Regions from separate parts of the Limosilactobacillus avium genome, predicted to be linked through region 1. Evidence: predicted binding sites of a transcription regulator. Region 1 holds the regulator's gene; each other region holds the start of a gene.
What was found. Region 1 encodes Rex, which represses fermentation and respiration genes when NADH is low (regulators of the CRP and FNR family bind a similar motif). Its sites were predicted from a motif close to TTGTGAANTANTTCACAA; they were not measured.

Region 2: a site for Rex is predicted at 1,683-1,700, ahead of adhP (alcohol dehydrogenase AdhP). Genes of this name have one in related genera too.
Region 3: a site for Rex is predicted at 1,130-1,147, ahead of QOS01_RS01975 (NAD(P) transhydrogenase subunit alpha). Genes of this name have one in related genera too.

The regions. Positions count from the first base shown of each region.
Region 1 is NZ_CANCWN010000002.1:27,622-30,832, reverse strand. It holds gene groL (chaperonin GroEL) at 1-1,062, opposite strand, end outside; gene groES (co-chaperone GroES) at 1,124-1,408, opposite strand; gene QOS01_RS01050 (redox-sensing transcriptional repressor Rex) at 1,638-2,279, opposite strand; gene abc-f (ribosomal protection-like ABC-F family protein) at 2,511-3,211, shown strand, end outside.
Region 2 is NZ_CANCWN010000034.1:2,880-6,090, reverse strand. It holds gene QOS01_RS08965 (SDR family NAD(P)-dependent oxidoreductase) at 1-571, opposite strand, end outside; gene QOS01_RS08960 (matrixin family metalloprotease) at 767-1,456, shown strand; gene adhP (alcohol dehydrogenase AdhP) at 1,726-2,748, shown strand; gene QOS01_RS08950 (CtsR family transcriptional regulator) at 3,007-3,211, shown strand, end outside.
Region 3 is NZ_CANCWN010000003.1:63,917-67,127, reverse strand. It holds gene QOS01_RS01985 (YueI family protein) at 1-201, opposite strand, end outside; gene yaaA (peroxide stress protein YaaA) at 290-1,039, shown strand; gene QOS01_RS01975 (NAD(P) transhydrogenase subunit alpha) at 1,203-2,408, shown strand; gene QOS01_RS01970 (NAD(P) transhydrogenase subunit alpha) at 2,426-2,758, shown strand; gene QOS01_RS01965 (NAD(P)(+) transhydrogenase (Re/Si-specific) subunit beta) at 2,758-3,211, shown strand, end outside.

The sequences.
Region 1 (3,211 bases):
AGTCTTGGCAATGGCTTGCTTGATTTGGTCAACCCGTTCAGCAATGGCTTCCTTAGCGCCGGCACCATCAACAATAGTAGTGGCGTCCTTAGTAACCGTAACTTTGTTAGCTTGACCTAATTGATCAATCGTAACATCCTTCAGGTTCATGCCCAGGTCATCGGAAATGACAGTACCACCGGTCAATACGGCGATATCTTGTAATTGAGCCTTCCGCCGGTCACCAAAGCCAGGAGCCTTAACAGCACATACGTTGAAGGTTCCACGAATCTTGTTCAGAACAAGGGTTGGCAGAGCTTCACCGGTAATGTCATCGGCAATAATCAACAGTGCCCGACCTTGTTGAACAACACTTTGCAGTAATGGCAAGATGTCTTGAATGTTGCTGATCTTCTTTTCAGTGATCAGGATGTATGGGTTGTCCAAGTCGGCTTCCATCTTGTCGTTGTCGGTTACCATGTATTGAGACATGTAACCACGATCGAAGCTCATCCCTTCAACAACGTTAACACTCGTGTCAACACCACGGGAGTCTTCAATAGTGATAACACCATCGTGACCAACCTTTTCCATAGCATCGGCAATCAGCTTACCAACTTCAGGGTTAGCAGCTGAAATGGAAGCAATTTGTTCGATATCACTCTTGGTCTTAACGTCGTGTGACATCTTCTTCAATGCTTCAACAGCAACTGCCGTAGCCTTTTCAATTCCCCGACGAATGCCAACTGGGTTAGCACCAGAAGTAACGTTCTTCATTCCGGCGTTAACGATTGCTTGGGTCAAAACAGTAGCAGTGGTGGTCCCATCACCAGCAATGTCATTAGTCTTGGAAGCAACTTCGGCAACCAACTTAGCACCCATGTTTTCAAATGGGTCTTCTAATTCGATGTCCTTGGCAATCGTAACACCATCGTTAGTAATGTTTGGGTTACCGTACTTTTGACCTAAAACAACGTTCCGACCCTTTGGACCCATGGTGGTCTTAACAGTGTCAGCTAACTTATCAACACCGGCAAGCATTGCGCTCCGTGCGTCTTCAGCAAATTTAATATCTTTTGCCATTAATTGTCACCTCAAAAAATAGAATAGATTTTATTTAAGCGATTATATTATGATTCAACAACTAGTCGAGAACTGCGACTAAGTCCTTTTCGTGAACAACCAGGTACTTTTCACCGTCGTATTCAACTTCATTGCCGGCATACTTGTCAAACAATACCCGGTCGCCTTCCTTAACAGCTGGAGCAAGCTTTTGTCCATTGTCGAGGGTCCGACCTTCGCCAACAGCAATAACCTTACCAGTAGTTGGCTTTTCCTTTACGTTGGAAGCAAGGACAATTCCGCCAACTGTCTTTTCTTCTTCAGTTTCAGCTTTAAGAACAACGCGATCTCCTAATGGTTTTAACACGTTAATCCCTCCATCTTGTTAATTTAGTATTTGCTTTTAGCACTCTAACTTGTTAAGTGCTAACCACAATTTCTACTATACCATCTTTCTTTCAAAAAGCAATAATAAAGTTTGACTAATTTTGACTTTTAACTTTGTCCCCAAAATAAAAAGAGCCCTGGCACCCAGCAAATACTGGCTACTAGCGCTCTTCTAAGTTAGGAAGGACAAACAAGGGTCCGTCGGCTTCCTAGTCGTTGTCATTAGAGTAGTTCTTAATAAAGTAGATTAAGGTTTGGAGTTCGTTTGTCAGATCAATGTTTTGAACTTGGACACCCTTCGGCACGGACAGGCGAACAGGTGAGAAGTTCAGGATTCCCTTTACCCCAGCATCAACCAGCTGGTCGGTAACGTCCTGGGCCTTGTCCCCTGGTACGGTCAGAATAACAATATCAATCTGCTGTTCCTGGAGCTGCTTTTTAATGTCGCTAGCCGGGTATACCGGGATTCCACTCTTGATCTTATTTGCCAGTTCCGGCTTGTTGTCGAAAGCCGCACTGATCCGCAGGTTAGTGTCTTGGTGGAAGTTGAAGTTCAGTAAGGCACTTCCTAAGCTGCCGACCCCAACCAGGGCAACACTGACCAGGGAGTCCTGGTGCAAGATTCCCTTAAAGAACTTCAAAAGGCTGGCAACGTCATAACCGTAGCCCCGCTTTCCGAGTTCCCCAAAGTAAGAGAAGTCCCGCCGAATGGTTGCAGAATCAACTTGAACGGCCTCTGATAATTCAGTCGAAGAAACCCGTTCCTTCTTTGCGTTTAGTAGTATCGTCAAATAACGATAGTAAATTGGTAAGCGCCGTGCTGTTGCGCGTGGTATTTTTTTGGTAGCCATCTTTGTCCCCCTGTTTCTTTACTCCAACCATTATTATTCTCCCGGCCAATCGCCGGATTCTTAGGATTTTTGACTGGTTGGGTGCACTTGTGAAATTCATTTCCTAATTATTCTAGCAATTTTCATCAATTTTGTGAAGCGTTATACAAAACAATTTTACCTTTTTAACTAAATTGAAATGAAATCTGCTAAAATAAACACTGTTATCATATGATTTAGCGAGGTTTCAAAATGATTCTTTTGCAAGCAAATGATGTTATGCGTCGTTTCGGCGCAGACGTATTATTTCATAATATTAACCTGCAAGTCCAGGACCACGGGCGGACTGCCTTAGTGGGTCGCAATGGTGCAGGAAAAACGACCCTCTTAAAAATGATTGCCGGAGTTACCACTCCCGACGAGGGGACCATCAGTAAAGTCAAAAACTTAAGCATCGGCTACTTGGCCCAGGACCAGGGACTTGATAGTCAAAACTCAATTTGGGCAGAACTGGATACCGTCTTTGCCCCCCTCCACGAGCAGGAAAAGGAGATTCGTCAGTTGGAGGAACAACTGGCAAACCTTGATACCACCAGTTCCCAATACCAACAAGTCATGACTACCTATGACCGCCTGCAAACTAACTACAAGAAGGAGGGCGGCTTTGAATATGAGTCCCGGATGCGGGGAATCCTGACGGGCTTTGGTTTCGGCGAGCAGTATTACGATACGCCCGTCAATGCCCTCTCCGGTGGTCAGAAGACCAAGTTAGCACTGGCCAAGATCCTCCTTCAGGCCCCTGACCTGCTGATCCTTGACGAACCGACCAACCACCTGGACATGAACGTCTTGGCCTGGTTGGAAGACTACCTGAAGAGTTACCAAGGGGCCCTACTGGTCGTCTCTCACGACCGTTATTTCTTGGACCACGTAGTTAAGGACGTCTACGACCT
Region 2 (3,211 bases), on a different contig from region 1:
CGGGCAGGACGGAGTTAACCCGAATATTGTATTTACCGAGGTCGCGGGCAGCTCCCTTGGTAAAGGCACGTGACGCCCCCTTGGAGGCAGTGTAAGGTGAGGCCCCCGCGATCCCTTGCACACTGGCAAGGGAGGAAATGTTGATGATGGAACCACCACCGTTTTCCTTCATTTGGGGAACAACGTGTTTCATCCCCAAAAAGTGGGCCATGGCGTTGGTGTTCATGAACTTGTACCAATCAGCCACGGTGGAGTCAGTGAGCCCGGAAGTGCTATCGGTCACCCCAATCCCGGCGTTGTTTACCAGGATATCAATCTTACCGAACTTCTTAATGCCTTCCTTAACGGCAGCAGCCCAGTCATCTTCTTTGGTAACGTCGAGTTCTAATGGTAAAATAACGTCGCCGTATTGTTTAGATAAAGTTTCGGCCCGCTGGTTGAGGAGCTTAGTATTAATGTCGGTTGCAATCACCTTGGCACCCTCTTTAATAAAGAGCTCTGTTTCAGCAGCTCCCTGCCCGCTAGCTGCCCCAGTAATTAATGCCACTTTATTACTTAGTCGATTTGCCATAAATAAGACCTTCCCTTCATTCTACGGTTAGAAAAACCGAACATATCTATCACATCAGTTTAATTGGTCATTTGTGTGTAAATTGGATTATTTTACTATTAAAAAATATTACAAAATAGGGGCAAAATATTAAGTAATTTGTAACTTTAAAATTATTAATCTGATTAAACTATTGTAATAGGGAGGAGAAAGTTGATGAAAAAGCGTCTATTGATAATTGTCAGCATCCTGGTGGGAATGCTGGTTTCGCCACTGCATGTTGCGGCAGACGGCATCCCAACGGCGGGGCAGCCATCCGTCTTCAACACTCCCGACGATGGTCAACTTTCCACGTATGACGATTCGTCCCAGGCAGTTCGGGCTAGCAAACACCGCCTTTACTTACCCACCAATACACCGACCCCGATTGAAAACTACCGGTGGCCGACGCGTAAGCTAAAGATTTATATGGATACTTCGGACCGGCCTATCCAGCAGGCCTTTAAAGGGGCGGTCAAGGCTTGGAACCGTACCGGGGCTGTGCACATTAAGTGGTGTTCCAGCGAGGGACAAGCCGACATTATTGCCCGTGACGGCTCCCTTTCTAATAATGGGGCCGCTCCAGGGGTTGGCTACGTTTCTGCCCAATTGGGGTCGACGAATACGGAGTATAACCCTGATACACATGCCTTGATTCAAGCCCGATCAACCCTGGATGCCAGCCACCTGGACTACGCCAGTCGTTCTTTTCGGACGGAGGTTGCCGAACACGAATTGGGTCATGCATTGGGGCTAGCCCACGCCCCTGAATACATGCACAGCGTGATGATTCCCCGCAATATCCGGACGGGGATTACGCATAACGACCGCAAGACACTGCGCCAACTATACGACGTTGGAAGGTAGGTGCTGGGCAGGGTATTCCCAAGCAACTGGTTAAATAATTGTGACGGTATTCGCAATTTAGTTACTTTTTATCAATGATATAATAATTTTTTTATAATTGGTTTAACTTACCTAAATGTTATAACAACGCTGTCATTGCCGATTTAATAGGAAATGGTTTGATTGCAGTTAATAAAATTATTCAAAACGGGCTTTAAAAAATTAACTGATTCTGATATCATAATAATTGTGAAAAATATAACATGTCTTTGAGAAGGAGATCTTAGCTTATGAAAGCTGCTGTTATTAATGATCCAGTAGATGGATACGTTACTGTTAAGGATGTTAAGCTTCGTGATTTGAAGCCTGGTGAAGCTTTAGTTGACATGGAATACTGTGGTCTTTGTCACACTGACCTGCACTGTGCTGCCGGTGACTTCGGTAAGAAGCCTGGTCGGATCATTGGTCACGAAGGTGTTGGCCGTGTATCCAAGGTTGCTCCTGGCGTTACTAGTTTGAAGGTTGGGGACCGGGTATCAATCGCTTGGTTCTTCAAGGGCTGTGGCCACTGTGAATACTGCCTGACTGGTCGTGAAACTCTTTGCCGTAACGTCCTGAACGCTGGTTACACTGCCGACGGTGCAATGGCTCAACAATGTATCGTTCCAGCTGACTACGCTGTTAAGGTTCCAGAAGGTCTGGACCCTGTTGAAGCTACTTCCCTGACTTGTGCCGGTGTTACCATGTACAAGGCCCTGAAGGTTGCTGACATCAAGCCTGGTCAATGGGTATCAATCGTTGGTGCTGGTGGCCTTGGTAACCTTGGTATTCAATTTGCCCACAACGTCTTTGGCGCTCACGTTATCGCCGTTGATGGTAACGAAGACAAGCTGAAGGCCGCTAAGGAAAACGGTGCTGAAATCTGCATCAACCGTCACGACAACAACGTTGATGAACAAATTCAAGAAAAGGTTGGCGGTGTTCACGCCGCAGTTGTTACTGCTGTTACTACCGCTGCCTTCGACCAAGCTGTCAACTCCCTTCGTCCAGACGGCCGCTTAGTTGCGGTTGCCCTTCCACAGGGTGACATGAAGCTGAACATCGCTAAGACCGTTCTTGATGGGATTATCGTTGCTGGTTCCTTGGTTGGTACCCGTCAAGACCTGGCTGAATGTTTCCAATTCGGTGCTGAAGGTAAGGTTCACCCAATCGTTCACACCCGGAAGCTTTCTGAAATCAACGACATGATTCAAGAACTGAAGGACAACAAGGTTGTTGGTCGGAACGTTGTTGACTTCTCCCTCGAAAAGTAAGCATCACGCTTAACATCGATTAATCTATAAATAAGAAAACACATAACAGCTACATGGACTGGACTCAGAATGATGGTTGACAGGGCACGGCTCGGCCATTGTTCATGCCCGACGATGTGGTCTGTTATGTGTGACTTTCAAAAGAGACTGGCGTTGCCGGTCTCTTTTTCTTTAAGCGTTAAGCGTTTTGGATGGGAAAAAAGGGTGACTTATGATAAAATAATGGTCAAGATTAGTCAGTAAATGGAGGGTGAACAAATGGAAAATAAGAGCATTTCGGATGTGATTGAAGCATATTTAAAAGAAATTCTCGGCAACTCTGCCCAGATTGAGATTCGTCGGTCAGAGATTGCTAACCATTTTGACGTGGTCCCCTCACAGATTAACTACGTGATTAAGACCCGGTTTACCATTCAGAACGGTTACCTGGTGAAGAGTAAGCGTGGGGGCGGCGGCTACATCC
Region 3 (3,211 bases), on a different contig from region 1:
CTTGCCAATTCCCTTCGCCAATTCGGCCGCTAGTTCAGGTTGCCAATTCTTCTCGTGGAGTTCGGCAACGGAAATGGTTAAGCAGACCCGTTCACGAAAGGTGCCCAGGTACTTACGCTGCTCGTCCGGTTTGATCTTCGGGGTCCCGTAGATGCCGTTATCAAGTCGTTGTTGAACAGCGGACTTCTTTTCTTCTACCACTAGAATTCCTCCTTAAAAAGAATATTGTTATTATTGTACCATTACCATAATAAGAACCTTAAATAATGAGTCAGGGAGGGTATGCAAAATGCAAATTGTAATTTCACCAGCACGAACAATGACCGTCGACGAGGATTCTTTTCCCTACCAGGACCTTCCAAAGTACCTGGCCAAGACCAGCAAGATCCTTGACTGGATGCGAAGCCTAAGCTATGACCAACTTCATCAGCTGTGGTGGAACTGTAGTACCCGTTTGGCAGATAAGAACTACCGGTGGCTCCAGGAAATGGACCTGAGAGAACACCTTACCCCGGCTATTATTGCTTTTACGGGGCTGCAGTACCAGCATATGGCACCAGACGTTTTTACCGACGTCGGTTTGCAATATATCCAGCAACACCTGCGAATCTTATCGGGCTTTTACGGCCTGCTCCGGCCGTTTGATGGGATTGTGCCCTACCGGTTAGGAATGGGTGACCGCGCCCACGTGGCGGGAACCAAGAACCTTTACCAGTTTTGGGGGAGGGCGCTTGCTGACGACCTGTTTGCTGAGGACGACTTGGTCTTAGATTTGGCCTCAGCAGAATACGAGAAGGCTATTTTACCGTATTTAAATAATAACCGCCACTTCGTTAAGTGCCGCTTTGGCGAAGTTGTTGATGGTCGAATTAAGCAGAAGACTACCCAGGTGAAGATGGCCCGGGGAACGATGGTCCGCTACATTGCTGAAAATCAAGTCACTGATTTAGCGGGTGTCAAACGATTCCGGGTCGGTGGCTTTCACTACTGCCCAGAATTGTCCAGTGATGAGGTCCTCGCTTTTGCTCGTGAAAAATAATTTACGGGGGCCCGAAAGCTTAGCAGAGTAGTGTTTAATGCTTATTTCTGCGTATCAAAAAGACTCAATTTCGAAAAAATGTCCAAAAAAATGTGATTTAAAACACAAATTAGACTATGATAAAGGGTGAAAGCGGTTAAGTGAATAGTAAGGAGGAATAATTATGGCAATTGTAATTGCAGCGCTAAAGGAAGCCGATGGCGAACACCGGGTTTCTTTGGTACCGAGTGTCGTTAAGAGACTTGTCAAGCAAGGCAATAAGGTCTTAATTGAAAAAGGCGCCGGTGCAAAAGCCAACTTCGCTGACCAGCAGTATGTTGATGCTGGGGCACAGGTCGTTGACCGGCAAGCAGCAATTGATCAGGCGAACATCGTTACGGTTGTTAACCGTCCGGACGATGACACTTTGGGTAAGCTGAAGGCTGATCAAATGCTTTTGGGACTCTTGTCCTTGTCAGTTGATCATGACGTTGCGAAGAAGTTGGCCGATGCTAAGGTCACGGCATTATCATTTGAATTACTGCCGCGGACTGTTTCTCGGGCCCAGACAATGGATGCCTTGAGTTCACAGTCTTCTGTTTCTGGTTACAAGGCGGCATTGGTTGCTGCTGACCACTTCATGCGTTACTTCCCTATGATGATCACGGCGGCCGGGACTGCTAAGCCAGCCAAGGTCCTTGTCCTTGGGACTGGGGTTGCCGGCCTGCAAGCCATTGGTACTGCCAAGCGGCTTGGCGCAATCGTTTCTGGTTACGATGTTCGTCCAGCATCACGGGGTGAAGTTGAATCCTTGGGTGCTAAGTTCCTGACGAGTTCTGTATCTGCTGCCGGTAAAGGTGGTTATGCTCGTCAATTGACGAAGGAAGAACAGCAGAAGCAGCAAGATGAACTTGCCGGCTTCATTGCTGACAGTGACATTGTGATCACAACGGCCCGGGTTCCTGGTAAGAAGCCACCAATGCTAGTAACCGAAAAGTCAGTTCAAAACGCTAAGCCGGGTTCGATCTTTATCGATATTGCGGCTAGTGAACTAGGTGGTAACGTTGCCGGTTCTAAGCCGGGTGAAGTCGTTACGACTGATAATGGCGCTAAGATTGTCGGGGCCGATAACCTGCCAAGTGAACTGGCCACGAGTGCTTCTGAAATGTATTCGAAGAACATCCAAGCAGTTATTAAGGCCCTCCTCGGTAAGGATGGCAACATTAAGATTGACACGACTGACGATGTTATGTCCGAATTGGTTGCTACTTACCAAGGCAAGATTATTTCTGGTCGGCTTCGTTCACAAATGGGTCTGCCTGAGATTAAGAAACCAGAACCACAAAAGGATGAAGAAGCTGCCAAACCTGATGCTAAGGCGCAAAAGTAGAGAAGGGGAGCGATCATATGAGTCAACAATTATATTCTAATTTAGCAATTTTTGTTTTAAGTCTCCTCGTTGGCTTTGAAGTTATGAGCAAGATTCCAGCAACCCTGCAAACTCCAATGATGTCTGGTGCTAACGCTATTCACGGTGTTGTTGTCGTTGGTGCCTTTGTTGTTGCCGCAGAAGCTAATAATTGGGGATTTTATATCCTGGCATTCCTGTGTGCCTTCTTTGCCGCAGTTAACGTTGCCGGTGGTTACACGGTAACTGACCGGATGCTGGGGATGTTTGACCGTCCTAAGGGTGGTAAAGCACCTGCAAAAGATAATAAGCAGGATGGAGGCGAACAATAATGAGTGCCTTACAAACATGTTCTTCTTTGATTTACCTGATTTCAGCTATCTGCTACGTTGTCGGTGTCCACTTGATGCGGTCACCAAAGACGGCCCGGAAAGGTAATGGCCTCTCCTGTGTCGGGATGGCGCTTGCTGTAATTATGATTATCATCACGATTATCGTTGGTGGTAAGATCGACGCTGCTGGTTGGATTGCCTTGGTTGCTGGTCTAGCAATCGGGATTTGCTACGGGGTCGTTAAGGCTCGTAAGGTTAAGATGACCGACGTACCACAACTGGTATCGCTGTTTAACGCCGTCGGTGGTGGTGCCGCCGCAACGATTGGTGTCTTTGACTACTTACAAGTTACTGCGGGCACGCGCCTTCAGCTGATCTTGTCAATTCCAGTTGTCCTCGACGTTATCATTGGGGGTACGACTTTCTCAGGTTCTTTGATTGCCGCTGGTAAGC